DNA from 3 places in the Pseudomonas bambusae genome. Region 3 is predicted to be linked to each of the others. Evidence: predicted binding sites of a transcription regulator. Region 3 holds the regulator's gene; each other region holds the start of a gene.

Region 1 (10,522 bases), 1.7 Mb from region 3:
CGCGCAGCCGTTTCTGGAACGCTGGATGCGCGAGCGCGTCAGCCCTAAAACGCTGATCGGCAACCTGCAATCTCAGGTCGAACAGATTCCGCATCTGGCCAACATGACCCGCGATCTGCTGGAGCGCCTCTCGCAGCCGCACAGGTCCGATCCTGCGCCTCCGTACTCGCGCAAGGGCGACCACTGGGCGCTGCGCCTGATCGGCGCCGCGTTGCTCGGCGGTGGCGTGGTGCTGGCGACGGCCCATACTCAATCAGGCGACGAACTGATCGCGCTGAGTGCCTGGCCCGCGCTGCTGATGCTGGTCGCCGGGCTCTATCTGGTCGTGCGCCGATAGCCATCGGGACGAGCCGCTGGCACACTAACCCACCCACCCATCGGCCGGAGCCGACGATGAAAGACTGGCTGGACGAGATTAAATGGGACAGTGACGGTTTGGTGCCAGCGATTGCGCAGGACCACAAGACCGGGCGCGTCCTGATGATGGCCTGGATGAACCGCGAAGCACTGAGCCTGACGGCCACCGAGAACCGCGCCATCTACTGGTCGCGCTCCCGTGGCAAATTGTGGCGCAAAGGCGAAGAATCGGGCCATGTGCAGAAATTGCACGAACTGCGTCTGGACTGCGACGCCGACGTCATCATTCTGATGGTCGAGCAGATCGGCGGGATCGCCTGCCACACCGGCCGCGAAAGCTGTTTCTACCGAGTTTTTGACGGTGCAGGCGACGATGCTGGCTGGAAGACCGCGGACCCGGTCCTCAAAGACCCGCACGCCATTTATCACGCAGGACACTGAACATGACCGATACCCTGTCTCGCCTCGCCCAGGTGCTCGAAGAGCGCAAAGGCGCGGCTGCCGACTCCTCCTACGTCGCCAGTCTCTATCACAAGGGGCTGAACAAGATTCTGGAGAAGGTCGGCGAAGAGTCGGTCGAAACCATCATCGCTGCCAAGGACGCCGCCGTCAGCGGGGACTGCAGCGATGTCATCTACGAAACGGCAGACTTGTGGTTTCATAGCCTGGTGATGCTCGCAGCGCTGGGCCAGCACCCGCAAGCCGTACTCGATGAACTGGATCGCCGTTTCGGCCTGTCCGGACACGTCGAAAAAGCTGCTCGTTCGACGGATTAAACACGGGCCTGCGAGCCCTGAAATCATTGTGAGGAACGCGTCATGGGCATTTTTGACTGGAAACACTGGATCGTCATTCTTGTGGTCGTTGTATTGGTCTTCGGCACCAAGAAACTGAAAAACCTGGGCACTGACGTTGGCGAGTCGATCAAAGGCTTCCGCAAAGCCATGAACGACGAAGAAAAACCCACCGAACAACCGCCTGTTCAGCCACAGCCGACCGCGCAGCCTGTTCCACCGACTCAGCCGCCGTATCAGCCGCACACCATCGACGGCACTGCGCAGAAAGTCGAAGAGCCCATCCGCAAAGACTAGGTCGTGACGCATGTTTGGTATCAGCTTCTCTGAACTGCTGCTGGTCGGCCTCGTTGCCCTGCTGGTATTGGGCCCCGAGCGTTTGCCAGGGGCAGCGCGGACGGCCGGGCTTTGGATCGGGCGTCTGAAACGCAGCTTCAACGCGATCAAACAGGAAGTTGAGCGCGAAATTGGCGCCGATGAAATTCGTCGTCAATTGCACAACGAGCACATTCTTTCGCTGGAAGAAGAAGCGCGCAAAATCATGCAACCGCAGCAAGCGGCCGCACCCGTCGTGCCGCCAGCGGTTCAGCCGGTCAGCGAGCCCGCAGCGCCGATCATGGGTGCCGCACCTACGCCACCGAGCGCCGACATTGGCCCGGCAGCGCCTGCTGAAAGCGCGTCGGTCACGCCGCCCGCTGCGCAGCCCGAGCCTGTTCCGCCTGTCGCGACACCTGCGCCCGCTCCGGTGGCCACCACGCCCACGGCCGTGCCGGGCGCGCCTTCCGCCAACGATTCGACACAGCCCCCACGAGCCCCATGAGCGAAATCCCGGAAAACGACCAGCAAATGCCGCTGGTCTCGCACCTCACTGAGCTGCGCTCGCGCCTGTTACGTTGCGTGTTGGCGATCTTCGTGATCTTCGGTGCGCTGTTCTACTTCACGCAGAAGATCTACACCTTCGTCTCGGCGCCACTGCGCAAGTTCTTGCCCGAAGGCGCGACGATGATCGCCACTGATGTGGCCTCGCCGTTTCTGACACCGTTCAAGCTAACGATGATGGTGGCGCTGTTCCTGGCAATGCCGGTCATCCTGTACCAGATCTGGGGCTTCATCGCGCCGGGCCTGTACAAACACGAAAAACGCGTGGCGGTGCCGCTGCTGATTTCCAGCATCATTCTGTTCTACGCCGGGATGGCCTTCGCCTATTTCCTGGTGTTCCCGCTGATCTTCCACTTCTTCGCCAGCGTGACCCCGGAAGGGGTGTCGATGATGACGGACATCTCCAGTTATCTGGATTTCGTCATGACGCTGTTCCTGGCGTTCGGCGTGGCGTTTGAGATCCCGGTCGCGGTCGTGTTGCTGGTGTGGATCGGCATCGTTGATGTGAAGTACCTCAAGAAGATTCGCCCCTATGTGGTGATCGGGTGCTTCGTGGTCGGCATGATCCTGACCCCGCCGGACATTTTTTCGCAGACGCTGCTGGCCGTGCCGATGTGGCTGCTGTTTGAAATCGGCGTGTTGTGCAGCTCGATGGTCACCAAACGCGGCGACCACGAAGACGACGAGAAAGCCGAAGACGAGCAAGACCAGCCGCCAGCGACCCAGCCGTGAATCTGCTGCTTCTGGAAGAGGCCGACTTCATTTCGGCTGATCGGGTGGTGTTGCGTGATCGACGCCTCAAGCACATGCAAGAGGTGCATCGTTCGGAGGTCGGCGACAGCCTGCGCGTTGGACGCGTGGGCGGCTTGCTCGGCAGCGCGCAGTTACTGCGTCTCGAACCCCGCGAGGCGGAACTGTCTGTCAGTTTCGACCGTGAGCCTCCCGCCAAACTGCCGCTGACCCTGGTGCTCGCCCTGCCCCGCCCCAAAATGCTGCGCCGGGTATTTCAGACCGTCGCCACCATGGGTGTGCCCAAGGTCATTCTGGTCAACAGTTACCGCGTCGAGAAAAGCTTCTGGCAGACGCCGTTCCTGGAGCCTGGGGCGATTCGTGAGCAGTTGATTCTGGGGTTGGAACAGGCGCGGGACAGCGTGTTGCCGGAAATCGTCATCGAGAAACGCTTCAAGCCGTTCGTCGAAGACCGGCTGCCTGCCATCGTTGAGGGGACGCTTGGGTTGGTTGGGCATCCCGGCGATTACCCGGCCTGCCCGTGTGCGGTCAATGAGCCGGTCACTTTGGCCATCGGCCCGGAAGGCGGCTGGATTCCCTACGACGTCGACCTGCTGCGCGAATCCGGCCTGAACCCTGTGCAGCTCGGCGACCGCATCCTGCGGGTCGAAACCGCCGTCACTGCCGTCCTCGCCCGGCTTTTTTAATCCATCCCCTTCACGCGACCAGCCCCCGCCCATGTTGTGGCCGGCTTGCTGGCGAAAGCGGTGTGTCAGCCACTATCAATGTTTCCGACCTGACGCATTCGCCAGCAAGCCGGCTCCCACGGCCTTCGGCCAGATGCAGATCGCGATAAACACAGCGCTTCCGATACTTGGCCGATATGCCATCCTCGCTCTGCTTCAGATTGGTGCACCCTTGCCGATAACGTGACGTCCCAAAAAACCATCAGCAAGGAATCGTCATGTATCGCTGGACCGCCCAACGCCTTGGAAATATCAGTGTCAGTCGCAAGCTCGGGATCGGGTTCGGGCTGGTTTTGCTGTTGACGCTGGTCATCACCGCAACAGGCTGGTCGGGCGTGAGGTCGTTGATTGATCGCGGCGACAAGCTCGCGATGATCTCCCAGATCAACGAATATTCCCTGGCGCTGCGCATTGCACGCATGAATTACGAAACCCAGGCCAACCCGGATACGGCGAAGGCCGTCATGACCGCGCTGGACCATCTCGACGCGGAGCTCAAGACGGCCCACGGCAAGCTCGTGGTCGGGAGCGACCTGAAGCTGCTGGACGCTCAGACTCAGGCCGCCACTGACTACCGTCGCGCATTCGAGGACATGGCCAAAGCCATTCAAGCCCGTGAAGCCAGCCGCGTGAACTTGGGCGCAGCCGCGGATGCCGCCGTGGACGAGGTCAACAAGATCGAAGAGGCGTTGATCCAGCACGACAACATTCTGCAATTCAACAGCGCCGTGGGCGTGAGCAAGCTGATTCAGCAGGCGCGTTTTCAAGTACGCGGCTACACCTTCAGCGGCAATCCAGATTTCGAAAAGAGCGCCACAGCCGCCATCGAAGAAGCCATCGTTGGCGTGAACACCTTGGCGGGCGACGTTTCGTCCCAATACATCCCGCAGCTGCAACGGGCGAATCTGGCCCTTAAAAGTTACGGCGCTGCAGTCGCACAATACCGCGACGCCCAACGGGTGAGCCGCCAGGCGCTGCAGAAGATGGAGGGGGTCGGTCAGCAGTTGCTCGACCTGAGTGACAAATTGACCACCTCACAAAATACCAAGCGAGACGCCGACAGCGCGCAGGCGCAATCGATGCTGAGTCTGGCGACAGCGCTGGCTCTGTTTTTCGGGGTCCTTGCGGCGTGGGCCATTACTCGCCAGATTACCCTGCCGTTGAAACACACACTCGTCGCGGTGGATCGCGTTGCGTCCGGCGACTTGACCCATAACCTGAGCATTGATCGCCGTGACGAACTGGGTCAGCTGCAAGGCGGCATTCAGCGCATGACAGTGAACCTGCGCGAGCTGATCGGCGGCATCAGCGACGGTGTCACGCAAATCGCCAGCGCCGCTGAGCAGCTGTCCGCGGTGACCGAGCAGACCAGCGCCGGGGTTAACAATCAGAAAGTCGAGACGGACCAGGTCGCTACGGCCATGCACCAGATGACGGCCACGGTGCAAGAAGTCGCACGGAATGCCGAGGAGGCTTCAGAAGCCGCTGTGGCGGCCGATCAGCAGGCCCGTGAAGGCGACAAGGTCGTGAGCGAGGCCATCGCTCAAATCGAGCGTCTGGCCACCGAAGTGGGGCATTCCACCGAGGCCATGGGTGAACTCAAGCGCGAAAGCGACAAAATTGGCAGCGTGCTGGACGTGATCAAGTCGGTCGCGCAGCAGACCAACTTGCTGGCGCTCAACGCGGCCATCGAAGCCGCCCGGGCCGGTGAAGCGGGTCGCGGCTTCGCCGTGGTGGCCGATGAAGTGCGCAGCCTGGCCCAGCGCACACAGAAATCCACCGAAGAGATTGAAGACCTGATCGCGGCCTTACAGAACGGCACGCAACAGGTGGCGACGATCATGGACAACAGCCGTGAATTGACGACCAGCAGCGTGGAACTGACCCGTCGGGCTGGTGGCGCGCTGGAAAGCATTACCCGAACCGTGTCCGCGATCCAGTCCATGAACCAGCAGATTGCGGCCGCCGCCGAGCAGCAAAGTGCAACGGCCGAAGAGATCAACCGCAGTGTGCTGAACGTGCGGGATGTGTCGGAACAGACCTCAGCGGCCAGTGAAGAAACCGCGGCATCCAGCGTGGAGCTCGCACGTTTGGGCACGCATCTGCAGGGGCTGGTCGGCCGGTTCAGGGTGTGAATCTACACACTTATTGTAGGAGCCGGCTTGCTGGCGAATGCGGTGGGTCAATCCCCTTATCATCGGATTACACACCGCTTTCGCCAGCAAGCCGGCTCCTTGTATCTCGACTCTGGCGTTTCATCGCGCCATAGTTCTCGACTGATCATCGAGGGAGAGCCGGGAAGCTGTTCAGCTCCTAAGGCCTCAGAGCTTACAAAGTAGATAGAGCTCCGGTTCTCCAACCTCACTCGAAAAGTCCGAACGGTATCCAGTGCGCGCCTTCGGCGTGAGCACGCATGTACAAGGCAGGACCGGGTGACGCGATGATCGTGTGCAATCGACTCTGGAGAGCGCCATGTCTGCTTTTGTTGGCATCGATATCGCCAAAAACTCATTTGATATCGCCACCCCGCTGGATAACGGGAAGTTCAGGACCAAAGCCAGGCTGGCCAATAATCCCAAGGGTTATCAGGTGCTGCTCGACTGGCTTACCACCCACTCCGAGCCCCATGCCTGGGTCGTGATGGAAGCCACCAGCGTCTACCACCAGGGCGTTGCTGATTGCCTTCACGCTCACGGATACCGGGTGTGCATCGTCAACCCTGCGATCCTCCACCAGTACGGCAAGGATGAGCTGCGCCGGGTCAAAACCGACAAGGCCGATGCAAAGCTGATCGCCCGCTATGCGCAAGACAAGCACACCAGACTGCGCGAGTGGGTGCCGGAGCCCGCGCCACGTCGGCGCTTGCGCGCGTTGGTGCGTCGACTGGAAGATTTGCAGGAAATTCAGCAGATGGAAAGCAATCGTCTGGATGTCGCCGAAGACAAGGTCAAAGCGTCGATCGAGTCGGTGATCAGCCACGTCAAGCAACAGATCGACGAGACCAGGAAAGCGATCAAAGACAATATTGACGACGATCCTGACCTGCGCCAGAAGCGCGATCTGATCGTGACCATCGACGGGCTGGGGGATACGACCGCAGCGCTGATCCTGGCCGAACTCGGCGACCCATTGGATTACAAGGGCCCCAAATCTATCGTTGCCTTTGCGGGCCTGGACCCACGTTGTGCTAGCTCGGGAGAGTCGGTAGGCCCGACCCATATATCCAAAACCGGCTCGAAAAGGCTGCGCGCCGGGCTTTACATGCCAGGCATGGCTGGCCTAAAGCACAACGCGGTGTTGCGAGAGCTAAAGACCCGGATGCGCGCCAATGGGAAAGCCCCAAAAGAGATCATCTGTGCAGCAATGCGAAAGCTGCTGCATCTGGTCTATGGCGTGCTGAAATCGGGCAAGCCGTTCGACGCAGAAATTGCGCTTGCCCGGTGATGGGCAAGACGGTATCTACGAAGTCTTGCGGTACTCGGAAGAAATGTGTGACCCGCATCACTCCCGCCATCGCCTCAGAAATCTCCTACACCCTCTTCAGGTCACGCTCCCGCCTCCCCTGCCGATGCGCGCTTATCGCCCATCCGCAGGAGATGCACCATGTCGCAAGGAATCAACGGGGCGCTGGCCAATACCAGCGTCAAACTCAAACTGGCACTGGGCTTCGGCCTGGTATTGCTGCTGACGCTGATCATCACCCTCACAGGGTGGCACGGACTGGACGCCATGATCGAGCGTTCGGAATCGCTGACCTCCATCGCTCAGCTCAACACCATGACGGAGGATCTGCGGGCAGAGCGCATCATCTTTCGCGTCGAAAACACGGCAGCCAGTGCGACCAGCGTGCTGGACGGGATCAACGAAATCGAGGCGCATTTGGGCGTCTTGCGTAAAGGGGATCACCCCGCCGACGTACTTGACATGCTCGCCAGGCAAAGCGACACCGTGCGGTCGCTGGAGACAGCATTCAACGATCTGAGCCAACTGTTAGAGACCCGCGACGCTTCACGGCTGCACATGGACAAGCTGTCGAACACCGTGATCGCAGCCATCGATCAGGTCGAAGCCGATGTGCTGAAGGCCGTCAGCGAGGAACAGGGCAACAGCGAAAAGCTCGATGAATTCACCAACATTCTGCAATTGCGGCGGCATATTCAGGACGCGCTTTACGCCGCACAGGCCTATCTCTACAGCGGCAAAGAGACATTTGAGTCGGCAGTAATAACGGCCATCGATGAAGCGCTCAAGGAAGTCGACCAGATCATGGCCAGCCCGTCCAACACCAACGCGGCCATTCTTGAAAGCGCGAGAAAAGCCTTGGAGGACTACCGCGCGCAACTGGCTCAGCTCAAGGTGCTGCAGGTCAAAGCAGACGCTGCGCAAGGGTCGATGGCGACCTTGGGCGATACGCTGCTGGAGTCCACTGACAAGATCAGCTCACTGCAAAGCCAGCGCCGGGACAGCGATGCCGACCGGTCGCGCAACACCCTGATCGGCGTGGCACTGCTGGCTATCGTGCTGGGGCTGTTGGCCGCTTGGCTGATCACCCGGCAGATCATCCTGCCACTGCACCAGACCCTCGCAGCCGCCAAGCGGATTGCCAGCGGCGACCTGAGTGTTGACCTCGACGTGCAACGCCATGACGAAATGGGCAGTCTGCAACAAAGCATGCAGGACATGACCCTGCGACTGCGGGCGCTTATTTCGGGCATCAGTGACGGTATCGCGCAGATTGCCAGCGCCGCCACGCAGCTGTCGGCGGTAACCGAGCAGACCAGCGCCGGGGTCAACGATCAGAAACGCGAAACAGATCAGGTCGCCACGGCGATGAATCAGATGACCTCCACTGTGATGGAAGTCGCACGCAACGCCGAAGAGGCCAGCGAGGCGGCGGTGCAGGCTGATCAGCAGGCGCGGGAAGGTGATCAGGTGGTCGCAGACGCCATTGGCCAGATCGAACGGCTGGCGGTCGAGGTGGCCAATTCCACCGACGCCATGGGCAAGCTCAAGCTGGAAAGCGACAAGATCGGTGGCGTGCTGGACGTGATCAAGTCGGTGTCTCAGCAGACCAACTTGCTTGCGCTGAATGCCGCCATCGAAGCGGCCCGGGCGGGGGAAGCGGGGCGGGGGTTTGCCGTTGTCGCCGATGAAGTGCGCAGCCTGGCCTTGCGCACGCAGCAATCCACCGAAGAAATCGAACTGTTGATCGCGGCCTTGCAGAGCGGCACGCAACAGGTGGTCAGCACATTGGATGCCAGCCGCACATTGACGGATCGCAGCGTCGAGTTGAGCCGGCGGGCCGGTGCGGCGCTGGAGCACATCACCCGCACGGTCTCGACGATCCAGACCATGAACCAGCAGATCGCGACGGCAGGCGAAGAACAAAGCGTCGTCGCCGAGCAGATCAACCGGAGCGTGCTGACCGTGCGGGATGTGTCCGAACAGACGGCAGCAGCCAGCGAAGAAACCGCCGCTTCAAGCCTGGAACTGGCGCGGCTGGGGACGCATCTGCAAGAGATGGTCGGGAAGTTTCGGGTGAGCTGAACGCGCGGCTCTCTATGGCGTTCTTGCTACGAGATCGCTGTGGGAGCGAATTCATTCGCGAAAGATCGTACACCCGACGCAGATGCGTCGAATGTACCCCGCATCGTCGGATTGCCGCCCAGAATGAATTCGCTCCCACAGATTCGCTGGCGACGATGCGATTTGAGGGTCGCTCCTCCCCTGTAGGAGTGAGCTTGCTCGCGATGACGTCAGGTTGGTCAACACTGCGACATCTGACAGGACGCCTCGCGAGCAAGCTCACTCCTACAGGAAGTGCGGCTGCTGGAGGTTGTACCTGATCACACCCAAACAAAAACGCCGCCGAAGATCCCTCTCCGGCGGCGTTTTTTTGCAGCGGTTACGTCAATCAGGCATTGGCGAGCGACGGCACGTTCAGGTGTGTCGCAGGCTGCAAGGGCAGCAAAGGGGCGTGAGGATCGGCTTTCACCGACGCTCGCCAGGCCTCCAGCCACGCTTCGTTGCCTTCCGCCCAGACCGCCTCATGCAGACGCGCCAGCGCAACAGGATCGCTCAGCAATTGCAGGCGTTCGTTGTTGTTCAAGTGCTCCGGGCCGCCTTTGATGGCGTGGCGTACGCGTTCGACGCGCATCCACTCGATCGGCTCGGCGTGACGGTGACGTGAGGTTGCCAGTGCACAGGCCAGAGCGTTCTGCTGAGGATCGACCACGGCACGAACAAAGCCATCGTTCAGTGCATGCCAACGGTTCTCGTGGGTGTACTGATCAGTCGACACCAGCTCCTGCGGCGGGGTGTGCTCTTCCGGGATCAGGAACAGGCTTTCATCCTTCGCTTTCAGGCCCAGGTTGGTACGGCTGGAAATCACCGACACAGGGATCGAGAGCATCAACGAGCCGACAATCGGCACCAGCCACCACAGGAAGCTTGGGTTGAGCCAAGCCACCAGCAGCGCCCAGCCGAAGCCGAGCAATGTCTGCGGTCCATGACGCTTGACCGCTTCGCTCCACGGCGTGGAGTCGTCGTCACGTTGTGGCGAGTTCCAGGTCGCGGCCCAGCCGAGGAACGCGGCCAGCACGAAGCGGGTGTGGAAGATCATCCGCACCGGCGCCAGCAGCATGGAGAACAGCATCTCCAGGAGCATCGACATGGTGACTTTGATCCGACCGCCGTAGCCCGTCGCGCCCTTGGCCCAGATCAGGATGACGCTGAGCAGTTTCGGCAGAAACAGCAGGACAACCGTGGTCGAGAACAGCGCGACGGCTTTTTCCGGGTGCCACTGTGGCCACAACGGATAGAGCTGACGCGGCTCCAGGAAGTAGGTCGGTTCCATCAGCGTGTTGACTGCGAGCAGCGCCGTCGACAACACCAGGAACAGGAACCACAACGGCGCGGAAAGATAGGACATCACGCCCGTCAGGAACACCGCACGGTGCACCGGGTGCATGCCTTTCACCAGGAACAGGCGGAAGTTCATCAGGTTACCGTGGCACC
Region 2 (10,522 bases), 2.6 Mb from region 3:
TACCGGCGCCGATCACCAGGTCGCCCTTGTCGGACTGGCTGATGTAGCCGTGGACGGCGTTGGACATGATCACGCTGTCGATAATCGGTTTGATCGGCTCGGACACCAGCGCTTGCAGCGGGTGAGATTCGACCGGCAGACGGAAGCCTGCGAGCTTGGCCATGTGACCGGAGTTACCAGCGGTCACCACGCCGACGCGCTTGGCGCCGATGAAGCCTTTGTTGGTTTCAACGCCGATGCACACGCCGTTCTCCTTACGGAAACCGGTAACTTCGGTTTGCTGAATCAGGTCCACGCCTAAAGCGTCAGCGGCACGGGCGAAGCCCCAGGCCACGGCGTCGTGACGGGCGACACCGCCGCGACGTTGAACGGTCGCGCCGATGATCGGGTAACGGGTGTTTTTCGAGCAGTCCAGGTACGGGATTTCTTCCGCCACCTGTTTGCCGTTGAGCAGTTCGCCATCAACGCCGTTCAGGCGGTTAGCGCTGACACGACGCTCGGAATCACGCATGTCCTGCAGGGTGTGGCACAGGTTGTAGACGCCGCGCTGGGAGAACATCACGTTGTAGTTCAGGTCCTGGGACAGGCCTTCCCACAGTTTCATCGCGTGTTCGTACAGGTGAGCGGATTCGTCCCACAGGTAGTTGGAGCGCACGATGGTGGTGTTCCGGGCAGTGTTGCCGCCGCCCAGCCAGCCTTTTTCGACCACGGCCACGTTGGTGATGCCGTGCTCTTTGGCCAGGTAGTACGCGGTCGCCAGACCGTGACCGCCACCGCCCACGATGACCACGTCGTAGACCTTTTTAGGGGTCGGCGTGCGCCACATGCGCTGCCAGTTTTCGTGGTGGCTGAGGGAGTGTTTGAAGAGGCCGAAGCCCGAGTAATGCTGCATGGTGCGACTCCTGACTCAGCGGTAAACCGGGAAATCGGCGCACAGCGCGGCGACTTGGCTGGCAACATTGGCCTCGACATCGGCATCGCCGAGGTTGTCGAGAATGTCGCAGATCCAGCCGGCCAGCGTGACGCATTGGGTAACTTTGAAACCACGGGTGGTGACGGCCGGGGTGCCGATACGCAGGCCCGAAGTCACGAACGGCGATTGTGGATCGTTCGGCACGGCGTTCTTGTTCACGGTGATGTGCGAACGACCGAGAGCGGCGTCAGCTTCTTTACCGGTCAGGCCCTGACGGATCAGGCTCACGAGGAACAGGTGGTTGTCGGTGCCGCCGGACACAACGTCATAACCGCGATCGATGAACACCTGCGCCATGGCCTGGGCGTTGTCGATCACTTGCTGTTGATAAGCCTTGAAGCCTGGCTCCATGGCTTCCTTGAAGCACACGGCCTTGCCAGCGATGACGTGCATCAGCGGGCCGCCCTGAGCGCCCGGGAATACAGCGGCGTTCAGTTTCTTTTCAATTTCTTCGTTGGCTTTGGCCAGGATCAGACCGCCACGTGGACCGCGCAGGGTTTTGTGGGTGGTGGTGGTGACCACGTCAGCGAACGGAATCGGGTTCGGGTACAGACCGGCAGCGACCAGACCGGCCACGTGGGCCATGTCGACGAACAGCAGGGCACCGACTTTGTCAGCGATGGCGCGGAAGCGGGGGAAGTCCAGGGTCTTGGAGTAAGCCGAGAAACCGGCAACGATCATTTTCGGCTTGTGCTCAACGGCCAGACGCTCGACTTCGTCGTAATCGATCAGGCCAGTGGTGGTGTCGATGCCGTATTGAACAGCGTTGTAGAGCTTGCCCGAGGACGACACTTTGGCGCCGTGGGTCAAGTGACCGCCGTGGGCCAGGCTCATGCCCAGAATGGTGTCGCCAGCTTGCAGCAGGGCCAGGTAAACCGCGCTGTTGGCGGACGAACCGGAGTGCGGCTGGACGTTGGCGTAATCAGCACCGAACAGTTGCTTGGCGCGGTCGATGGCCAGTTGCTCGACCTTGTCGACGTGCTCGCAGCCACCGTAGTAACGCTTGCCCGGATAGCCTTCGGCATATTTGTTGGTCAGGCCGCTGCCCTGAGCCTGCATCACGCGCTTGCTGGTGTAGTTCTCCGAGGCGATCAGCTCGATGTGATCTTCCTGACGTTGATCTTCGGCATTCATCGCTGCCAACAGTGCATCGTCATAACCCTGGATTTGGTCTTGCTTGCTGAACATCGCGGTTCTCCCAGCGGCGGCGCGGCGCCTGAATTGTCGTGTTGGGGCTTTTGGATCACCCCTTGGCAGCGATGGTAGGGCCGACGCAGACAGGCCAGATGCCTACGCACGCCACACAAAGGCGCGTTTACGACATGGTTTTGCGGGGAGTGTGAAATGTCTGGATGCGACGCCTGTCGTGTAGGAGCGTGGCTTGTCCCGCGATCGAGCGCGAAGCGGTCGCAAATCCGCAGAATGCGCTGTGCCAGACAGGTCGCGTCAGCAGATTTTACTGCCGGTTCCCGGCAGGTCGCGGGACAAGCCACGCTCCTACAGAGAGGGCGTATTGCAGCACACAAATAAGAATCCCCAGCCTGGGCCGGGGATCTTGTAGGTGAAAAGCGGAATAACGAATGTCGCAATCAGACCGATTTTGCAGGGAGCAGTCCGTCGGTCCGGAACATCCCGCGAATACCGCGCACGGCCTGACGAATCCGGTCCTGGTTTTCGATCAGGGCGAAACGCACGTGATCGTCGCCGTATTCACCAAAACCGACACCCGGCGAGACGCAGACCTTGGCTTCGAGCAGCAGCTTCTTGGCGAATTCCAGCGAGCCCAAATGTGCATAGGCTTCGGGAATCTTGGCCCAGACGTACATCGACGCCTTCGGGTTCTCCACCATCCAGCCCAGTTCATGCAGACCTTTGACCAGCACGTTGCGGCGTTGGCGGTATTGCTCGGCGATGTCGAGCACGCACTGTTGGTCGCCTTCCAGTGCCGCAATCGCCGCCACTTGCAGCGGCGTGAAGGTGCCGTAGTCGTGGTAGCTCTTGATTCGGGCCAGCGCATTCACCAGTTCGGGGTTACCGACCATGAAGCCAATGCGCCAGCCCGCCATGTTGTAGCTCTTGGACAGGGTGAAAAACTCCACCGCGATGTCCTTGGCGCCGGGCACTTGCATGATTGACGGGGCTTTCCAGCCGTCGTAGACGATGTCGGCGTAGGCCAGGTCGTGCACCACCAGCACGTCGTATTGCTTCGCCAGCGCGACGACACGTTCGAAGAAGTCCAATTCGACGCACTGCGCGGTCGGGTTGGACGGGAAGCCCAGAATCATCATCTTCGGCTTGGGGATCGAGCCACGAATGGCCTTTTCCAGCTCGGCGAAGAAGTCCACGCCCGGCACCAGCGGCACCGAACGCACCTGAGCGCCTGCGATCACGGCGCCATAGATGTGGATCGGGTAGCTGGGGTTCGGCACCAGCACCGTGTCGCCTTGGTCAAGGGTGGCGAGCATCAGGTGTGCCAGGCCCTCTTTCGAGCCAATGGTGACGATGGCTTCGGTTTCGGGGTCGATGTCGACCTCGTACCGGGTTTTGTACCAACTGGAAATCGCCCGACGCAGACGCGGGATGCCACGCGAAGTCGAGTAGCCGTGAGTGTCTTCACGTTGGGCGACGGTGACCAGTTTTTCGACGATATGCGGCGGCGTTGCCCCATCGGGGTTGCCCATGCTCAGGTCGATGATGTCCTCACCACGACGACGAGCAGCCATTTTCAGCTCGGCAGTGATGTTGAACACGTAAGGGGGGAGTCGATCGATGCGCGCAAAGCGGCGCGGCGAACCTTGGTCAGCCATGGAAACCTCAAGAAGACGTAAGCGCCCGGAACCGTCCGAGCGACGCTGGCCACTGCGGTGGCCTGGTGCGGAAGATAAGGGGCGTGATGGCGGTTTGTCTACAGGGATTTCAGCCTGACTACATTTCCGACTGTGGGAGCGGATTCATTCACGAATGGGGTTTTTCAGGCGACGCATCTCCATCGAAAGTAACGCCTCTTTCGCGAATAAATTCGCTCCCACAGGTTCGCCACCAGACACAGAATCGTCGTGACGTTTTGAATACGTCAAAGGAGCAGATCGCGCAGACCGAGCAGCACCAGAAAATGCAGGGGATAAATCAGATACGCCCACCTGCGCATCGGCCAGACGCCAAACCTCGGCCGCCACCGCAACAGCGCCAGCCCCAGAAACGGCCCCAGCAGACACGCGATCAACGCCCCAATCGAAATCGGATCACCCCACATCATTCCGTCGATGATCTTCGGCCATTCATTGCTTAAAAGGCACACTGTCCCCGGAACCACCGCCAGCCAAAGTGGCCCGCGCAACACCAATAGAAAGGCCGTCGGCAGCAACACTCCGTAAGCACCGAACATGAGTTGCTGGCCAAACGCGACACCCAGACCGAGTGCGACAACACCCACAATGCGTGGCATCCATGAGCGAGCAACCGCGCCCTGCGCCACCAGCAGCCCCAGCACCAAGGTCGGCAGGACGTTCAGCGTAGTGACCTCATCCGCCATGTACAGCCGATAGGGAAGCTCGGCGACCACGGAAAACACCACCAGCCACGTCAGATATTTCCAGTCCGGACGAGGCGTCACCCCGCGCAAAAGGCTGCGTCCGACATTCGCCGCAATCGCCAGACAGAACCACGCAAACGCCAATCGTCCCGGCACGTACAGCCCATCGACATGCCAGCCGACATAACGCAAGTGATCGAGCACCATGCTCAGCATCGCCAGCCACTTGAGCAGGTCCAAGGCCCGGTCGCGCTCGGGGCGCACCGCTGAAATCGTCTCGATCATCGGACCTCACATGTTTGCTGAATTTTCTGACGCAAGAATGCATGACCTCTGCATTGAAATCTGGTTACAGTCGCAACCTTCGATTACAGGGAACCGGCCATGTCAGACCAAAGCCAGCAGTTTGCCAGCGACAACTATTCGGGAATCTGCCCGGAAGCGTGGGCGGCCATGGAGCAAGCCAACTATGGCCACCAGCGTGCCTACGGCGACGATCAGTGGACAGCACGCGCGGCCGATCAATTCCGCCAGCTGTTCGAAACCGACTGCGAAGTGTTCTTCGCCTTCAACGGCACGGCAGCCAACTCATTGGCGCTGTCGTCGTTGTGCCAGAGCTATCACAGCGTCATCTGCTCCGAGACCGCCCACGTCGAAACCGACGAGTGTGGCGCGCCGGAGTTCTTTTCCAACGGCTCGAAGCTGCTCACCGCCCGCAGCGAGAACGGCAAGCTGACGCCCACGTCGATTCGTGAAGTCGCGCTCAAGCGCGCCGACATCCACTATCCGAAACCGCGTGTCGTGACGCTGACTCAGGCAACCGAAGTCGGCAGCGTCTACCTGCCCGAAGAGCTGAAAGCCATCAGCGACACCTGCAAGGAACTCGGCCTGAACCTGCACATGGACGGCGCCCGTTTCGCCAACGCCTGCGCATTTCTGGGCTGCTCACCCGCTGAGCTGACCTGGAAAGCAGGCATCGACGTGCTGTGCTTCGGCGGCACCAAGAACGGCATGGCAGTGGGTGAGGCGATTCTGTTCTTCAACCACCAGCTGGCCGAAGACTTCGACTATCGCTGCAAGCAGGCAGGGCAACTGGCGTCGAAAATGCGTTTTCTGTCGGCCCCCTGGGTGGGCCTGCTGGAAAACGATGCGTGGCTCAAACACGCTCGCCACGCCAACGCCTGCGCGCAATTGCTGGCCGACCTGGTCAAGGACATTCCGGGCGTTGAGCTGATGTTCCCGGTGCAGGCCAACGGCGTATTCTTGCAACTGTCGGAGGCAGCCATCGCCGCACTGACCGCCAAGGGCTGGCGGTTCTACACCTTCATCGGCAGCGGCGGCGCGCGCTTCATGTGCTCGTGGGACACCGAAGAAGCCCGCGTGCGGGAGCTGGCGGCGGATATCCGTCTGGTGATGGGGGCCTGATCCGAGAAACGGCGCCGTATAGCCGTATAACTGTGGGAGCGAATTCATTCGCGATAAAGGGTACAGCCGACATCAATGTGTCGGATGTACCTACCAATCGCGAATGAATTCGCTCCCACAAGGAATCACTGCAATCAGACCGATCAATCCCTGCAGAAGCATTCACCCCTGCGCAATCACCTTCTCAATCACCTCGACCGTCGCACTGACCTTGTCTTCATAGCGGCTCAGCGCTTCGGCGTGCTGCTCTTTGAGTTCGATCTGCTTCGAACACAGGTTCAGCGCCGCCAGCACCAACAGACGATCACCGATCAAAGTCGGATAACTACGTTTGGTTTCAGACAACGCCGATTTCAGCATGACCACGGCATCCATCAAGGTCTGTTCCTGACCTTCAGGCGCCTTGATCGTGTAATCGTTGCCAAGAATGGAAATGACCTTGGTGGTGTCGCGGTCGAGAATCATGCGCCGACCGCACTTGCGCTGGTGGCGCGATCAACCAACGCCTGAATACGGGCGGCCGTGGCGCCCTGCTTTTCTTCCTGCTCCAGCAGGCTCAACTGCAAACTGTCGTTGTCATCCTTGGCTTGTTTCAATTCTTCGGCGAGCTGAACGTTCGTGTTCTGCAGCGTCTGATTCTGCTGAACGAGGTCACCGACGAGTTTTTCCAACTGGCTTAGAGATGCTTCCAACATTTTGATTTCTCAGGCAAATTTCAAAGGGCGCGTACGATAAAGAAAAGTCACTTCAGCTACCAGTGAAATCAGGGCATTCACGCCACAACACCGACACAAAAAGCACAGATACCGCTTCAATTCCGCAAACGCATAACGGACCTGATTGACTGCGTTTTCCCCCTCTTGTTCCTGCTGTTCGTCAGATCGACCTGCCTGCGACAGATGCGCGCACTATGGACCAACCAGTTCAAGTCCTGGCATGCCTGACCGATAAGCAAGTATTCCTTTTCGTACCTCCCTTTTGTTTCGCATGGATCGCGCCCCAATTCAGGAACAGTCATGTCCCTTCGCAATATGAACATCGCGCCCCGTGCTTTTCTCGGCTTCTCCATCATCGGCTTGCTGATGCTGGTGCTTGGCATCTTCGCGCTCGCGCAGATGAGCGAGATCAACGATGCCACCGAAGTCATGGCCACCAACAGCATGCCCAGCATCAAGGCGCTGGATAAGCTGACCGAGGCCAGCGTTCGCCTACGCGTCCTGTCCTATCGTCTGATGCTCAACCGCGAAGCCGACACCCAGCAAAAGACGCTCGACCTGCTGGCGACCCGTAACCGGCAGATCGAAGAAGCACGCGCCGTTTATGTGAAATTGATCTCCGCCCCTGAAGAGCAGGTGACGTACGATCAATACGTGAAACTGCTGGGCGACTATCGCCAGCTCGAAGACCGCATGAAATCGTTGAGCAGCGCTAACAAGCTGGACGAGCTGACGGCTTTGCTTAACAACGACCTGCAAACCAACTCGGACCAGATGAACGTGGTCTTGAGCAAGCTGGTGGAAATCAACACCCAGCAGCTCAACGACACCAACAAAGACGCCTCGAACCAGTATTCGACGGCCTTCACGATGGTGGTCACGCTGTTGATCATTGCCACTCTGCTGACGCTACTGTTCGCCTGGCTGCTGACGAACAGCATCACTCGCCCAATCTCCTCTGCGCTGAAAGCGGCGGAGGAAATCGCCGAGGGTGATCTGACCCGCACCATTCAGGTAGACGGGAATGACGAAGCCGGTCGTCTGCTGGCGGCCATGCTGAAAATGCAATCGAAGCTGCGCGACACACTGCAACGCATTTCTGGTTCCGCGACTCAACTGGCGTCTGCCGCTGAAGAGCTGAACGCCGTCACCGACGAAAGCGCCCGTGGCCTTTCCCAGCAAAACAACGAGATCGAACAGGCCGCGACCGCTGTCAACGAGATGACCAGCGCCGTCGAAGAAGTGGCCCGCAACGCGGTCAGCACCTCCGAAGCATCGAAAAACGCCACCACCTCGGCCAGCGACGGCCGCGATCTGGTGCAGGAAACCGTCAGCGCCATCGAACGCATGAGCGGAGATGTGCAAAGCACCGCCACCCTGATCGGCAACCTCGCCGAGCAATCCCGCGACATCGGCAAGGTCCTGGACGTGATTCGGGGTCTCGCCGACCAGACCAACCTGCTGGCCCTCAACGCCGCCATTGAAGCTGCACGTGCGGGCGAAGCCGGCCGTGGCTTTGCCGTCGTGGCCGACGAAGTGCGCGCCCTCGCCCACCGCACCCAGCAATCGACCAGCGAAATCGAACGCATGATCGGCAGTATTCAGGGCGGGACCGAGGAGGCCGTCAACTCGATGCGCAGCAGCACCGAACGCGCCGAATCGACGTTGAACATTGCCAAAGGCGCAGGCGTTGCGCTGGACACCATTAACGGCGCAGTGGTTGAAATCAACGAACGCAACCTCGTGATCGCCAGCGCCGCCGAGGAACAGGCTCAAGTTGCTCGCGAGGTGGACCGCAACCTGGTCAACATCCGCGATCTGTCGACTCAATCAGCCACCGGCGCCAACCAGACCAGCGCCGCGAGCAACGAGCTGTCGCGTCTGGCCGTGGACCTGAACGGCATGGTCGCCCGCTTCCGCCTGTAACCCGCTGACAGCAATGAAAAAAGGGGAATGCGCCAATGCGTATTCCCCTTTTTTCGTCCCTGATGGTTCGCAAACCTTCGGATCGACAGCAAGCTATTTATTTCAAAATAATGCAAATCCGCTCAAGGCCCCGGATTTACGACCGATAGGCAGTAACCAGACTCGTTTAAAAACGGCCAGGGCGCAGGTCTGCGCCCATTTCTCGGATGATCGGTTATGTCACTGCGCAACATGAACATCGCTCCACGCGCGTTTTTCAGTTTTGCCCTGATAGGCGCCCTGATGTTGTTTCTCGGCATCTTCTCGTTGACGCAGATGAGCAAGATTCGCTCTGAAGGCAACGAAATCGCAAAGAACACCGTGCCGAGCATTCGCAGCCTGGACAAGATGATCGACACCAGCGTGCGCTTACGCGTCCTGTCTTTCCGGCTGCTGGTCAACCGTGACCCGGCCGTTCAACAGAAGACCCTCGATGCCATGACATCCCGCTTCCAGCAAATGGGTATCGCCCAGGCTGTTTATGAAAAGCTGCCGACGACCGCGGACGAAAAAACCAACTATGCCGAATTCAAGCAGCTGCTGATCCAGTACCGTCAGCTCGAAGACCGCATGCGCGCCCTCAGCCAAGACGGAAAAACGGAAGAGCTCGCCCGGCTGTTGAACGTCGACTTGCAGGAAAACTCCGACAAGATGAATGCAGTTCTGTCGAAGCTGGTGGAGATCAACAGCAAAGAGTCTGACGCCGCCAACGCTGCTGCGGGCGAGCAATACAACATGGCGTTCAATATGGTGGTCGGGTTGCTGATCCTTGCGACGGTCCTGACGTTGCTGTTCGCCTGGCTGCTGACCAACAGCATCACTCGCCCGATCGGCGCTGCGCTCAAGGCCGCCGAAGAAATCGCCGAGGGCGACCTGACGTCAACGATTGTCGCGGACGGTTCGGACGAAGCGGGTCGCTTGTTGACGGCCATGCTGAAGATGCAATCAAAACTGCGCGACACGCTGCAACGCATTTCCGGCTCAGCCACTCAACTGGCGTCTGCCGCTGAAGAACTCAATGCCGTGACCGACGAGAGTGCCCGAGGCCTGTCGCAACAGAACAACGAAATCGAACAGGCCGCGACCGCTGTCAACGAGATGACCAGCGCCGTCGAAGAAGTGGCCCGCAACGCAGTCAGCACTTCGGAAGCTTCGAAGAACGCTACGTCTTCGGCCAGCGACGGCCGTGATCTGGTGCAGGAAACCGTCAGCGCCATCGAACGCATGAGCGGAGACGTGCAAAGCACCGCCACCCTGATCGGCAACCTCGCAGATGAATCCCGCGACATCGGCAAGGTGCTGGACGTCATTCGTGGCCTGGCCGACCAGACCAACCTCCTCGCCCTCAACGCGGCCATCGAAGCCGCACGTGCCGGTGAAGCCGGTCGCGGTTTTGCCGTCGTGGCCGACGAAGTGCGCGCCCTCGCCCACCGTACCCAGCAATCGACCAGCGAAATCGAACGCATGATCGGCAGTATTCAGGGTGGCACCGAAAAGGCCGTCAACTCGATGCGCAGCAGCACCGAACGCGCTGAATCGACCCTGAACATCGCCAAAGGCGCAGGCGTTGGGCTGGACACCATTAACGGCGCAGTGGTTGAAATCAACGAACGCAACCTCGTGATCGCCAGCGCCGCCGAGGAACAGGCACAAGTCGCTCGCGAGGTGGACCGCAATCTAGTCAACATCCGCGACCTCTCTGCGCAATCCACCACCGGCGCCAGCCAGACCAGCGCAGCCAGCAACGAACTGTCGCGACTGGCGGTGGATTTGAACGGGATGGTGGCGCGGTTCAGGGTGTAAATGGGTTCCAGATCCAGGAGGGGAATGCTGTTCATCGCGACATTCCTGCCCTCTGAAACTGGAGAAACCACCGTTACAATTTGCTGAAACCTCAACGTTGACCGCGTT
Region 3 (10,522 bases):
ATCTTGGTTTTCACCACGTCCATGCCCACGCCACGGCCCGACACGTCGGAAATCTCGGTCTTGGTCGAGAAGCCCGGCGCGAAGATCAGGTTGTAGCAGTCGGTGTCGCTCAGGCGATCCGCGGCATCCTTGTCCATCACCCCACGCTTGACCGCGATGGCGCGTAGCACCGCCGGGTCCATGCCCTTGCCGTCATCGGAAATCGACAACAGGATGTGGTCACCTTCCTGTTCCGCCGAGAGCACCACGCGACCGCCACGGGCCTTGCCCGATGCTTCGCGCTCTTCCGGCGATTCGATACCGTGGTCAACCGCGTTGCGCACCAAGTGGACCAGCGGGTCGGCCAAGGCCTCGACCAGGTTCTTGTCCAGGTCGGTTTCTTCACCCACCAGTTCAAGGTTGATTTCTTTCTTGAGCTGACGGGCCAGATCGCGAACCAGTCGCGGGAAGCGACCGAAGACTTTCTTGATCGGCTGCATCCGCGTCTTCATGACGGCGGTTTGCAGGTCAGCGGTGACCACGTCCAGGTTGGACACGGCCTTGGACATGGCTTCATCGCCGCTGTTGAGGCCCAGGCGCACCAGACGGTTACGCACCAGCACCAACTCGCCGACCATGTTCATGATTTCGTCCAGCCGCGCGGTGTCGACGCGCACGGTGGTTTCGGCTTCGGTCGGGGCCTTGTCGGCGGCTGCCGGTGCAGGTGCCCGGGCCGGTGCCGGTGCTGTCGGGGCCGGTGATGCCGCTGCAGGGGCTGGCGCAGCGGCCGCTTTTGCAGGCGCAGGTGCCGCAGCCGGAGCAGGCGCGGCCGCCGGTTTGGCTGGCTCGGCTTTGGGGGCCTCGGCCTTGGCCGGTTCGGCTTTTTTCACGGGTGCCGTGGCAACGGGCGCGCTCGCGGCAACATCCGCCGAGAAGGTGCCCTTGCCATGCAATTGGTCGAGCAGCGCTTCGAATTCGTGATCGGTGATTTCATCCGACGCCGGGGCGCCGGACTCGGCAGCGGCAGGCGCGGCCGCCACTGGAGCAGGGGCAACGGCTGTCGCTGTGTCGGCGGAAAACGAGCCTTTGCCGTGCAGTTGATCAAGCAACGCTTCGAATTCGTCGTCGGTGATTTCATCGCCGGCAGGCGCGGCAGCCGGCGCAGCAGACGCAGCCGATGCGGCAGCAGGTGCCACGGCATCGACCGCGAACTGGCCTTTGCCATGCAGTTGATCCAGCAGGGATTCAAACTCGGCGTCGGTGATTTCGTCGCTGGCGGCTTCCGTTGCAGGCGCAGCGGGTGCAGGTGCCGGTGGCGCAGACACGGCTGCGCTCGCCGCTTCCGCCTTCACGGCATTCAGCGAGTCCAGCAGTTGTTCGAATTCGTGATCGGTGATGTCTTCGGAAGGCGCTTCGGCCACCTCTTCAACCACCGGCGCAGGGGCAGCGGCGATTTCGTCGGCAGACGCAGGCTCGGCCAGACGCGACAGCGCGGCGAGCAGCTCTGGCGTGGCCGGGGTCACGTCCGAACGCTCACGGACCTGGCCGAACATGCTGTTGACGGTGTCCAGTGCTTCGAGCACGACATCCATGAGTTCCGCGTCGACCCGGCGCTCACCTTTGCGCAGGATGTCGAACACGTTTTCGGCGATGTGGCAGCATTCGACCAGCTCATTGAGCTGGAGGAAGCCTGCGCCCCCTTTTACAGTGTGAAAACCGCGAAAAATTGCATTGAGCAGGTCCGCATCGTCCGGTCGGCTTTCCAGCTCGACCAACTGTTCGGACAACTGCTCCAGAATCTCGCCGGCCTCTACCAGAAAATCCTGAAGGATCTCTTCATCGGCGCCGAAGCTCATTGGGGGTGCTCCTAAAATTAACCGTCAACCGATCCAGGAGCTGCGTCGATGGCCTGCGCGCATTGCCTTCGTCGAGACATTGGCGCGCAAGCCCACAGCCACTTTCACATAGAACCCTGGCTCTGGATTTCAGAAGCCGAGGCTGGATAGCAGATCGTCTACATCATCCTGACCGGATACGACGTCTTCACGTTTATCGGCATGAATCTGCGGACCTTCACCCTTGGAATGAAGTTTTTCCTGTTCTTTTTGCTTACGGAACTCTTCCTGGTCGTGTTCGATCCCGGCGAAGCGATCGACCTGACTGGCCATCAGCACCAACTTGAGCAAATTACTCTCGACTTCGGTCACCAGTGTGGTCACACGCTTGATCACCTGACCGGTCAGGTCCTGATAGTCCTGAGCCAGCAGAATGTCGTTCAGGTGGCTGGCGACCTCGTGGGTCTCCTTCTCGCTGCGGGTCAGAAAACCTTCGACGCGGCGGGCCAGATCACGAAACTCTTCAGCACCGATTTCGCGGCGCATGAAGCGGCCCCAATCGACGCTCAACGCCTTGGCGTCGGCGCTCAGGCCGTTCATCAGCGGTGTGCTCTGCTCCACCAGGTCCATCGTGCGGTTGGCCGCGCCTTCAGTGAGGCGGACAACGTACGACAGACGTTCGGTGGCATCCGTGATCTGCGACACTTCCTCGGCTTGCGGCATGTGCGGGTCAATCTGGAAATTGACGATTGCACTGTGCAGCTCGCGCGTCAGCTTGCCCACTTCCTGATACAGGCCGCGGTCCCGGGTCTGATTAAGCTCATGGATAAGTTGCACGGCGTCGCCGAACTTGCCTTTTTCGAGGCTGGCGACCAGTTCTTGTGCGTGTTTCTTCAGGGTCGACTCGAAGTCACCCATTGTCGAATCTTTGGAATCCATAGCGCCCTCACAGCGGACATCAGGAATTGACGCGCTCGAATATCTTCTCGATTTTTTCTTTGAGCACCTGAGCCGTGAAAGGCTTGACCACGTAACCGTTCACGCCCGCCTGAGCGGCTTCGATGATCTGCTCGCGCTTGGCTTCGGCGGTCACCATCAACACAGGCAGGTGACGCAGACGTTCGTCGGCACGCACCTGACGCAGCAGGTCGATGCCGGACATGCCAGGCATGTTCCAGTCGGTCACCAGAAAGTCAAAAGCACCGCTCTGCAGCATCGGCAATGCGGTGGTACCGTCATCTGCTTCGGCCGTGTTGGTGAACCCAAGGTCACGCAACAGGTTTTTTATGATCCGCCGCATCGTTGAAAAGTCATCAACGATGAGGATTTTCATGTTCTTGTCCAATTCGACCTCCAAGCAGTCTTTAACGCGCCCAGTGCCTGGACGCGCGTTCAATCAATACCGGCAACATCGCTCCACCGGTCACACGAAAACGAGGGGGCCTTTCGAAGAAACACGTGATGAGCGCCACGGAAAAAGTCCGAAGACCTGATCCCAGCGGCTCCTGCCTTGTCCCTTTTGCTTCCCACACAACGCCTTGCACAGCCGGCCTTACCACCCAAAACGCAGGCATCTTTGTGAAAAGACGGGCCCGCGTCAATGCGTCAACGCGCGCGCCATTCTCCCAACCGGCCCCGCAGACGTGCGGCGCACTGGCTATGCAGCTGGCTGACACGGGATTCGCTGACCCCCAAGACCTCCCCGATCTCTTTGAGGTTCAGCTCTTCGTCGTAGTACAACGCCAGCACCAGGCGCTCACGCTCGGGCAGGTTGGCGATGGCGTCCGCCAGCGCGCTCTGGAAACGTTCATCTTCCAGATCCCGCGACGGTTCGAGCGACTGGCTCGCGCCGTCCTCGTGCAACCCTTCATGCTCGCCGTCCTGCAACAGGTCGTCGAAGCTGAACAAGCGGCTGCCCAAGGTATCGTTCAGAATCCCGTAGTAATCGTCGAGACTCAATTGAAGTTCGGCCGCAACCTCGTGATCTTTAGCGTCGCGACCGGTTTTCGCTTCAATTGCACGAATCGCGTCACTGACCATGCGCGTATTGCGGTGGACCGAGCGTGGCGCCCAGTCCCCCTTGCGCACTTCATCGAGCATCGCGCCGCGAATACGAATGCCGGCGTACGTCTCGAAACTCGCACCCTTGGTGGAATCGTATTTGGTCGACACTTCGAGCAGGCCGATCATGCCGGCCTGGATCAGATCCTCGACCTGCACGCTGGCCGGCAGACGCGCCAGCAAGTGGTAGGCGATGCGCTTGACCAAAGGGGCATAGCGCTCGATCAGCTCATACTGAGAATCTTTGGACGATTTGCTGTACATGCGATAGCCACTTGCAGTCATGACACAGGCCCTGCACTGGTCTGATGAACCAGGCGCTCAACGAAAAATTCAAGGTGGCCTCGCGGGTTCGCCGGCAATGGCCAGGTATCGACCTTCTGCGCGATGGCCTTGAACGCCAGCGCGCATTTGGAACGTGGAAACGCTTCGTACACCGCACGCTGCTTCTGCACGGCCTTGCGCACGCATTCGTCGTACGGCACGGCGCCGACGTATTGCAGGGCCACGTCGAGGAAGCGGTCGGTGACCTTGGTCAGCTTGGCGAACAGGTTGCGGCCTTCCTGAGGGCTCTGCGCCATGTTAGCCAGCACGCGGAAACGGTTCATGCCGTAGTCGCGGTTCAGCAGTTTGATCAGCGCGTAGGCGTCGGTGATCGAGGTCGGTTCATCGCAGACCACCAACAGCACTTCCTGCGCGGCGCGCACGAAGCTGACCACCGATTCGCCGATCCCGGCAGCGGTGTCGATCACCAGCACGTCCAGGTTGTCGCCGATGTCGCTGAACGCCTGAATCAGACCCGCGTGTTGCGCAGGGCTCAGGTGAACCATGGTCTGGGTGCCCGACGCCGCAGGCACGATGCGCACACCGCCCGGGCCCTGCAACAGAACATCGCGCAGCTCGCAGCGTCCTTCAATGACGTCCGCCAAGGTGCGTTTAGGGGTCAGTCCCAACAATACGTCAACGTTGGCGAGACCCAGATCGGCGTCCAGCAACATGACGCGACGTCCCAGCTCAGCCAGGGCCAGCGAGAGGTTCACTGACACGTTGGTCTTGCCGACGCCACCTTTGCCACCGGTCACCGCGATAACCTGTACGGGATGCATGCTGCCCATGTTAATTTTTTACCTTGTCTTGCTTAGACCAAAGCCACATTTCGGGCTGCACGTTCACTGCGTGAACAATGCTTGGCAGACCATCGATGCAGGTATATTCCACTGTCATTTTCCTTACCTAGCCCGCGCGCTTGCCGGGGCTGTGATAAAGATCCGCAAACATATCCGCCATCGCTTCCTCGCTAGGCTCCTCCTGCATCTGAACGCTGACAGCCCTGCTGACCAACTGATGCCGACGTGGCAGATGCAGATCATCCGGAATGCGCGGGCCATCGGTGAGATAGGCCACGGGCAATTCATGTGTCACCGCCAGGCTCAGCACTTCGCCGAGGCTGGCGGTTTCGTCGAGCTTGGTCAGGATGCACCCGGCCAAACCGCAACGCTTATAACTGTGGTACGCCGCCGTCAGCACCTGCTTCTGGCTGGTGGTGGCGAGCACCAGGTAATTGCGCGCCTTGATCCCGCGACCGGCCAGACTCTCCAGTTGCAGGCGCAGGGCCGGATCACTGGCTTGCAGGCCGGCGGTGTCAATCAACACCACACGCTTGCGCAGCAACGGCTCCAGCGCCTGAGCCAGCGATTGACCGGGGTCAACGTGGGTCACCGGCACATTCAGGATGCGGCCCAGCGTCTTGAGCTGTTCCTGCGCCCCGATGCGGAAGCTGTCCATGCTCACCAGCGCGATGTTTTGTGCGCCGTACTTCAACACGTAACGCGCCGCCAGCTTGGCCAGCGTTGTGGTCTTGCCCATGCCTGCCGGGCCGACCATCGCAATCACACCGCCCTCTTCCAGCGGCTCGACATCCGGGGTGACGATCATGCGCGCCAGGTGCGCCAGCAACATGCGCCAGGCGTGGGGCTGATCGTCGGTGTCCGGCACCATCGCCAGCAGGTCACGGGACAGAGGCCCCGACAGACCGACGCGTTGCAGACGGCGCCACAGGTTCGCCTGTTGCGGGCGGCTGCCTTGCAGTTGGTTCCAGGCCAGCGAACCCAGCTGGACTTCCAGCAGTTCACGCAGGCCATTCAATTCAGAGCGCATCGAGTCGTACGCACGCTGGCTGATGCCCGGCTCGACCGATTGACGCTCGGCGCGTTCAGCACGATCAGCCGCAATGGCCGCGTGGATCGACGGGCGAAAGGGTTCGTCCAGCGTCGGTTCGATCTGTTTGCTGTCGTCCATGGCCACGCCGGTGAACAGCTGGCGATTGGCGACGGTGTCCAGTTCGCTGCGATGGGTCAGCTCGGCCTGAGCGGTTACGATGCGCGATTGGGTCTTGCGCAGTTCGTCTTCCAGCTCGATGTTCGGCACGCGCGGGGCCAGCGCAGACAATTTGTAGTCCAGTGCGGCAGTCAGTTCCACACCGCCCGCGATCCGCCGATTCCCGATGATGGCGGCTTCAGCGCCCAGCTCATCGCGAACCAGTTTCATGGCTTGTCGCATATCGGCGGCGAAAAAACGCTTAACTTGCATGACTCACTACCTCAGCCGTTCGGCCCGACAGTCGCTACGATGGTGACTTGCTTATTGTCAGGAATTTCCTGATACGCCAAAACATGCATGTTCGGGACGGCCAGGCGTCCAAAGCGGGACAACATGGCGCGAACCGGACCTGCGACCAACAAAATAACCGGCTGACCCTGCATCTCCTGACGCTGCGCCGCTTCGATCAACGAGCGCTGAAGTTTCTCAGCCATGCTCGGTTCGAGGAGAACGCCTTCTTCCTGACCCTGTCCTGCCTTCTGCAGACTATTGAGCAATATCTGTTCCAACCTTGGCTCAAGCGTGATAACAGGCAGCTCCGGCTCAATGCCGACAATGCTTTGCACGATGGCGCGGGACAATCCGACCCGTACGGCCGCCACCAATGCGGCGGTATCTTGACTCCGCGCAGCGTTGTTGGCGATGGCCTCGGCAATGCTGCGAATATCGCGTACCGGGACCTGTTCCGCCAGCAGCGCTTGCAACACCTTGAGCAGCGCCGACAACGACAGCACGCCAGGTACCAACTCTTCAGCCAGTTTGGGCGAGCTTTTAGCCAGCAACGTCATCAGTTGCTGAACTTCCTCGTGCCCGATCAGCTCATGAGAGTGTTTGTAGAGAATCTGGTTCAAGTGGGTTGCCACTACGGTGCTGGCGTCGACCACGGTGTAGCCGAGAGACTGCGCCTGGGCGCGCTGGGAAATCTCGATCCAGACCGCTTCGAGCCCGAACGCCGGGTCTTTGGCAGTGATGCCGTTGAGGCTGCCAAACACCTGACCGGGGTTGATCGCCAACTCGCGGTCCGGGTAAATCTCGGCCTCGGCGAGGGTCACGCCCATCAGCGTCAGGCGGTAGGCACTCGGCGCCAGGTCGAGGTTGTCGCGAATGTGAACGGTCGGCATCAGGAAGCCCAGCTCCTGCGACAGCTTCTTGCGCACGCCCTTGATCCGCGCCAGCAGTTGACCACCCTGATTGCGGTCCACCAGTGGAATCAGGCGATAGCCCACTTCCAGGCCGATCATGTCGATCGGCGTCACGTCGTCCCAGCCCAGCTCTTTTGACTCTTGGGCGCGATTCGGCGCAGGCAGCAAGTCCTGCTGGCGCTTGACTTCTTGAATCGCAGCCAGCTTGACCATGTTCTGTTTCTTCCACAGCAGGTAAGCGCCACCCGCCGCCGCCAGCCCGAGGCTGATGAACGAGAAGTGCGGCATGCCGGGCACCAGACCCATGACGATCATGATGCCAGCGGATACGGCCAGTGCCTGGTGCGAAGCGAACATCTGGCGCTTGACCAGCTTGCCCATTTCTTCCGAACCGGAAGCACGGGTCACCATGATCGCAGCGGCGGTGGACAGCAGCAGGGACGGCAATTGCGCCACCAAACCGTCACCGATGGTCAACAGCGCGTAGACCTTGCCCGCGTCAGCAAAGCTCATGCTGTGCTGGATGATGCCCACCAGCATGCCGCCGATGAGGTTGATGAACAGAATCAACAGACCGGCGATGGCGTCACCGCGAACGAATTTACTGGCACCGTCCATGGAACCGTAGAACTCAGCCTCTTGGGCGACTTCCAGACGACGGCGTTTGGCTTCGGGCTGATCGATCAGACCGGCGTTGAGGTCGGCGTCGATGGCCATCTGTTTGCCGGGCATCGCGTCGAGGGTGAAGCGCGCGCTCACCTCGGAGATACGACCGGCACCTTTGGTCACGACCACGAAGTTGATGATCATGAGGATCGCGAACACCACGATACCGACGACGTAGTTACCGCCGATCACCACTTCACCGAACGCCTGGATCACCTTACCGGCGGCGGCATGACCGTCCTGCCCGTGAAGCATGACCACTCGGGTGGACGCGACGTTGAGCGCCAGCCGGAGCAAGGTGGCGACGAGCAGAATGGTGGGGAATACCGAGAAGTCGAGCGGACGCAGTGCGTAGACGCAGACCAGCAGTACAACGATGGACAGCGCAATGTTGAACGTGAAAAACACGTCCAGCAGGAACGGCGGCATGGGCAACATCATCATTGCCAACATGACCAGCAGCAAGAACGGCACGCCCAACTGACCACGACCCAGACCGGCCAGGCCAACGCGAGCGTTAGAGATTAACTGTGAGCGATCCACCGATTCCGTACCTGCGCGTTGATCAAAACTTTGACGCCAGAGGCGTTGTAACAGGGTTATTGCAAAAACCTGTCCAACTTGTGGGATGGGTGAAAAATGCCAGAGTGCCATCACGTAGAAATGTGGAGACGTTGGCATTTTTTTGGGAGTGGCCAGGGGTCGGTGGAGAGCGGGTTTGTGCGGTTTGAGACGCTAACGACTCGGTCCATCTGGCACGGGCACGTTTAAGCCAATGTAGGAGTGAGCTTGCTCGCGATAAGGCCCGAAGGGCATCCGTGTAGCAATCGAGAGCCTTACGAATCCCTTCTCAAATCCGGCGGAATCGGCAAGTTGTCATTCAGCGGATCAGGCCGCTTGCCGCGTCCCGCCTGGAACTGGCGGATCTGGTACACGTACGCCAGCACCTGCGCCACGGCCAGGTACAGCCCTGCCGGAATCTCCTGTTCCAGCTCCGTGCTGTAATAAATCGAACGCGCCAGCCCTGGCGACTCCAACAGCAGAATCTGATGCTGCGCCGCAATCTCGCGGATTTTCAACGCCATGAAATCCGTGCCCTTGGCCAACAGTACTGGCGCCCCGCCCTTGTCGGCGTCGTACTTCAGCGCGACGGCGTAGTGCGTCGGGTTGGTGATGATGACATCCGCCTCGGGCACCGCTGCCATCATCCGCCGCTGCGACATCTCGCGCTGCAACTGACGAATACGACCCTTGACCTCGGGCCGACCCTCATTGTCCTTGTGCTCGTCGCGCACTTCCTGCTTGGTCATCAACAGCTTCTGACGCGCCTGATACAACTGCACCGGAACGTCGATCGCCGCGATGATCAACAGCCCCATCGCCATCCACAATGTGCTCCAGCCCACCAGTTGCAGGCTGTGCACAACCGCCATCTCCATGGGTTCGTGAGCAATGGCAAGCAGGTCTTTTTTGTCCTTGGACAGCACCACCACCGCCACCGTCAGGACGATCAAGAACTTGCCAAACGACTTGAGCAATTCGATCAGCGCCTGAGGCGACACCATGCGCTTCAATCCGGCGAGCGGGTTCAAGCGGCTGAATTTGGGCGATAGCGAATCCGGCGCGAACAACCAGCCGCCCAGCGAAATCGGGCCGATCAGCGAAGCGATCATCAACGAGACCAACAGCGGTGTCACCGATGCCAGGGCGGCCTTGCCGGACACCATCAACATCAGGCTCATGCTGCGCTCTTCCATCAACGCCTCGCGGGTGATGGTGAAGTTGTCGCGCATCAAGTGCATCATCATCTCGGCCATGGACCCGCCGAACGCCAGCAGGCCCGCCGCGCCGACGACCATCACGATGACCGTGTTCAGGTCTTTGGAGCGGGCAATCTCGCCCTTCTCCCTGGCGTCACGTCTGCGCTTGTCCGTGGGGTCTTCTGTCTTGTCCTGACCGCTTTCGCTTTCTGCCATGTCAGTGCGCCTTGACCATGTCCCTGAGTACCTGCAAGGCTTCGACCGCCAGCGGCTGGTACTGATTGAGGATGTCGCCGAGTGAGACCCACAGAATCCCCATGCCCAGCACCAGCGTCAACGGAAAACCGATGGTGAAGATGTTCAACTGCGGCGCGGCGCGGGTCATGACACCCATGGCGACGTTGAGCACCAGCAGCGCCGTGATCGCGGGCAGCACCAGCACCAGCGCAGCACCGAAAACCCAGCCCAGCCGCACCACCAATGCCCAGAAGTCCGACGGCATCAGCCCCTGCCCTACCGGCAACGTCGTGAAGCTTTCAACCAGCACCTCGAAGACCACCAGATGGCCATTGGTGGCGAGAAACAGCAGCGTGAGGAGCATGGTGAAAAATTGCCCGATGATCGCGCTCGACACCCCGTTGATGGGGTCGATCATTGACGCGAAGCTCATGCCCATCTGAGTCGCCACGATTTGCCCGGC

What was found. The regulator FliA, encoded in region 3, starts transcription of late flagellar genes. The targets are predictions, from matches to a motif close to CTAAAGTTTNNNNNNNNNNNGCCGNTAA.
Region 1: a site for FliA is predicted at 3,660-3,687, ahead of AAEO81_RS28740 (methyl-accepting chemotaxis protein). Genes of this name have one in related genera too.
Region 2: a site for FliA is predicted at 6,854-6,881, ahead of AAEO81_RS02645 (methyl-accepting chemotaxis protein). Genes of this name have one in related genera too.

Annotation. Positions count from the first base shown of each region.
Region 1 covers NZ_CP151650.1:6,406,336-6,416,857, forward strand. Annotated here, with positions in the region: gene ubiB (ubiquinone biosynthesis regulatory protein kinase UbiB) at 1-337, shown strand, start outside; gene hisI (phosphoribosyl-AMP cyclohydrolase) at 394-798, shown strand; gene AAEO81_RS28715 (phosphoribosyl-ATP diphosphatase) at 801-1,133, shown strand; gene AAEO81_RS28720 (twin-arginine translocase TatA/TatE family subunit) at 1,176-1,448, shown strand; gene tatB (Sec-independent protein translocase protein TatB) at 1,459-1,971, shown strand; gene tatC (twin-arginine translocase subunit TatC) at 1,968-2,762, shown strand; gene AAEO81_RS28735 (16S rRNA (uracil(1498)-N(3))-methyltransferase) at 2,759-3,466, shown strand; gene AAEO81_RS28740 (methyl-accepting chemotaxis protein) at 3,724-5,640, shown strand; gene AAEO81_RS28745 (IS110 family transposase) at 5,978-6,949, shown strand; gene AAEO81_RS28750 (methyl-accepting chemotaxis protein) at 7,109-9,052, shown strand; gene mdoH (glucans biosynthesis glucosyltransferase MdoH) at 9,420-10,522, opposite strand, start outside.
Region 2 covers NZ_CP151650.1:590,737-601,258, reverse strand. Annotated here, with positions in the region: gene AAEO81_RS02680 (sarcosine oxidase subunit beta family protein) at 1-892, opposite strand, end outside; gene AAEO81_RS02675 (serine hydroxymethyltransferase) at 908-2,161, opposite strand; gene alaC (alanine transaminase) at 2,563-3,780, opposite strand; gene AAEO81_RS02665 (TraX family protein) at 4,047-4,790, opposite strand; gene AAEO81_RS02660 (low specificity L-threonine aldolase) at 4,890-5,930, shown strand; gene AAEO81_RS02655 (cell division protein ZapA) at 6,093-6,395, opposite strand; gene AAEO81_RS02650 (hypothetical protein) at 6,392-6,625, opposite strand; gene AAEO81_RS02645 (methyl-accepting chemotaxis protein) at 6,947-8,572, shown strand; gene AAEO81_RS02640 (methyl-accepting chemotaxis protein) at 8,789-10,414, shown strand.
Region 3 covers NZ_CP151650.1:4,718,860-4,729,381, forward strand. Annotated here, with positions in the region: gene AAEO81_RS21525 (chemotaxis protein CheA) at 1-1,835, opposite strand, end outside; gene AAEO81_RS21530 (protein phosphatase CheZ) at 1,965-2,753, opposite strand; gene AAEO81_RS21535 (chemotaxis response regulator CheY) at 2,773-3,147, opposite strand; gene fliA (RNA polymerase sigma factor FliA) at 3,420-4,160, opposite strand; gene fleN (flagellar synthesis regulator FleN) at 4,157-4,990, opposite strand; gene flhF (flagellar biosynthesis protein FlhF) at 5,109-6,464, opposite strand; gene flhA (flagellar biosynthesis protein FlhA) at 6,476-8,605, opposite strand; gene flhB (flagellar biosynthesis protein FlhB) at 8,899-10,038, opposite strand; gene fliR (flagellar biosynthetic protein FliR) at 10,040-10,522, opposite strand, start outside.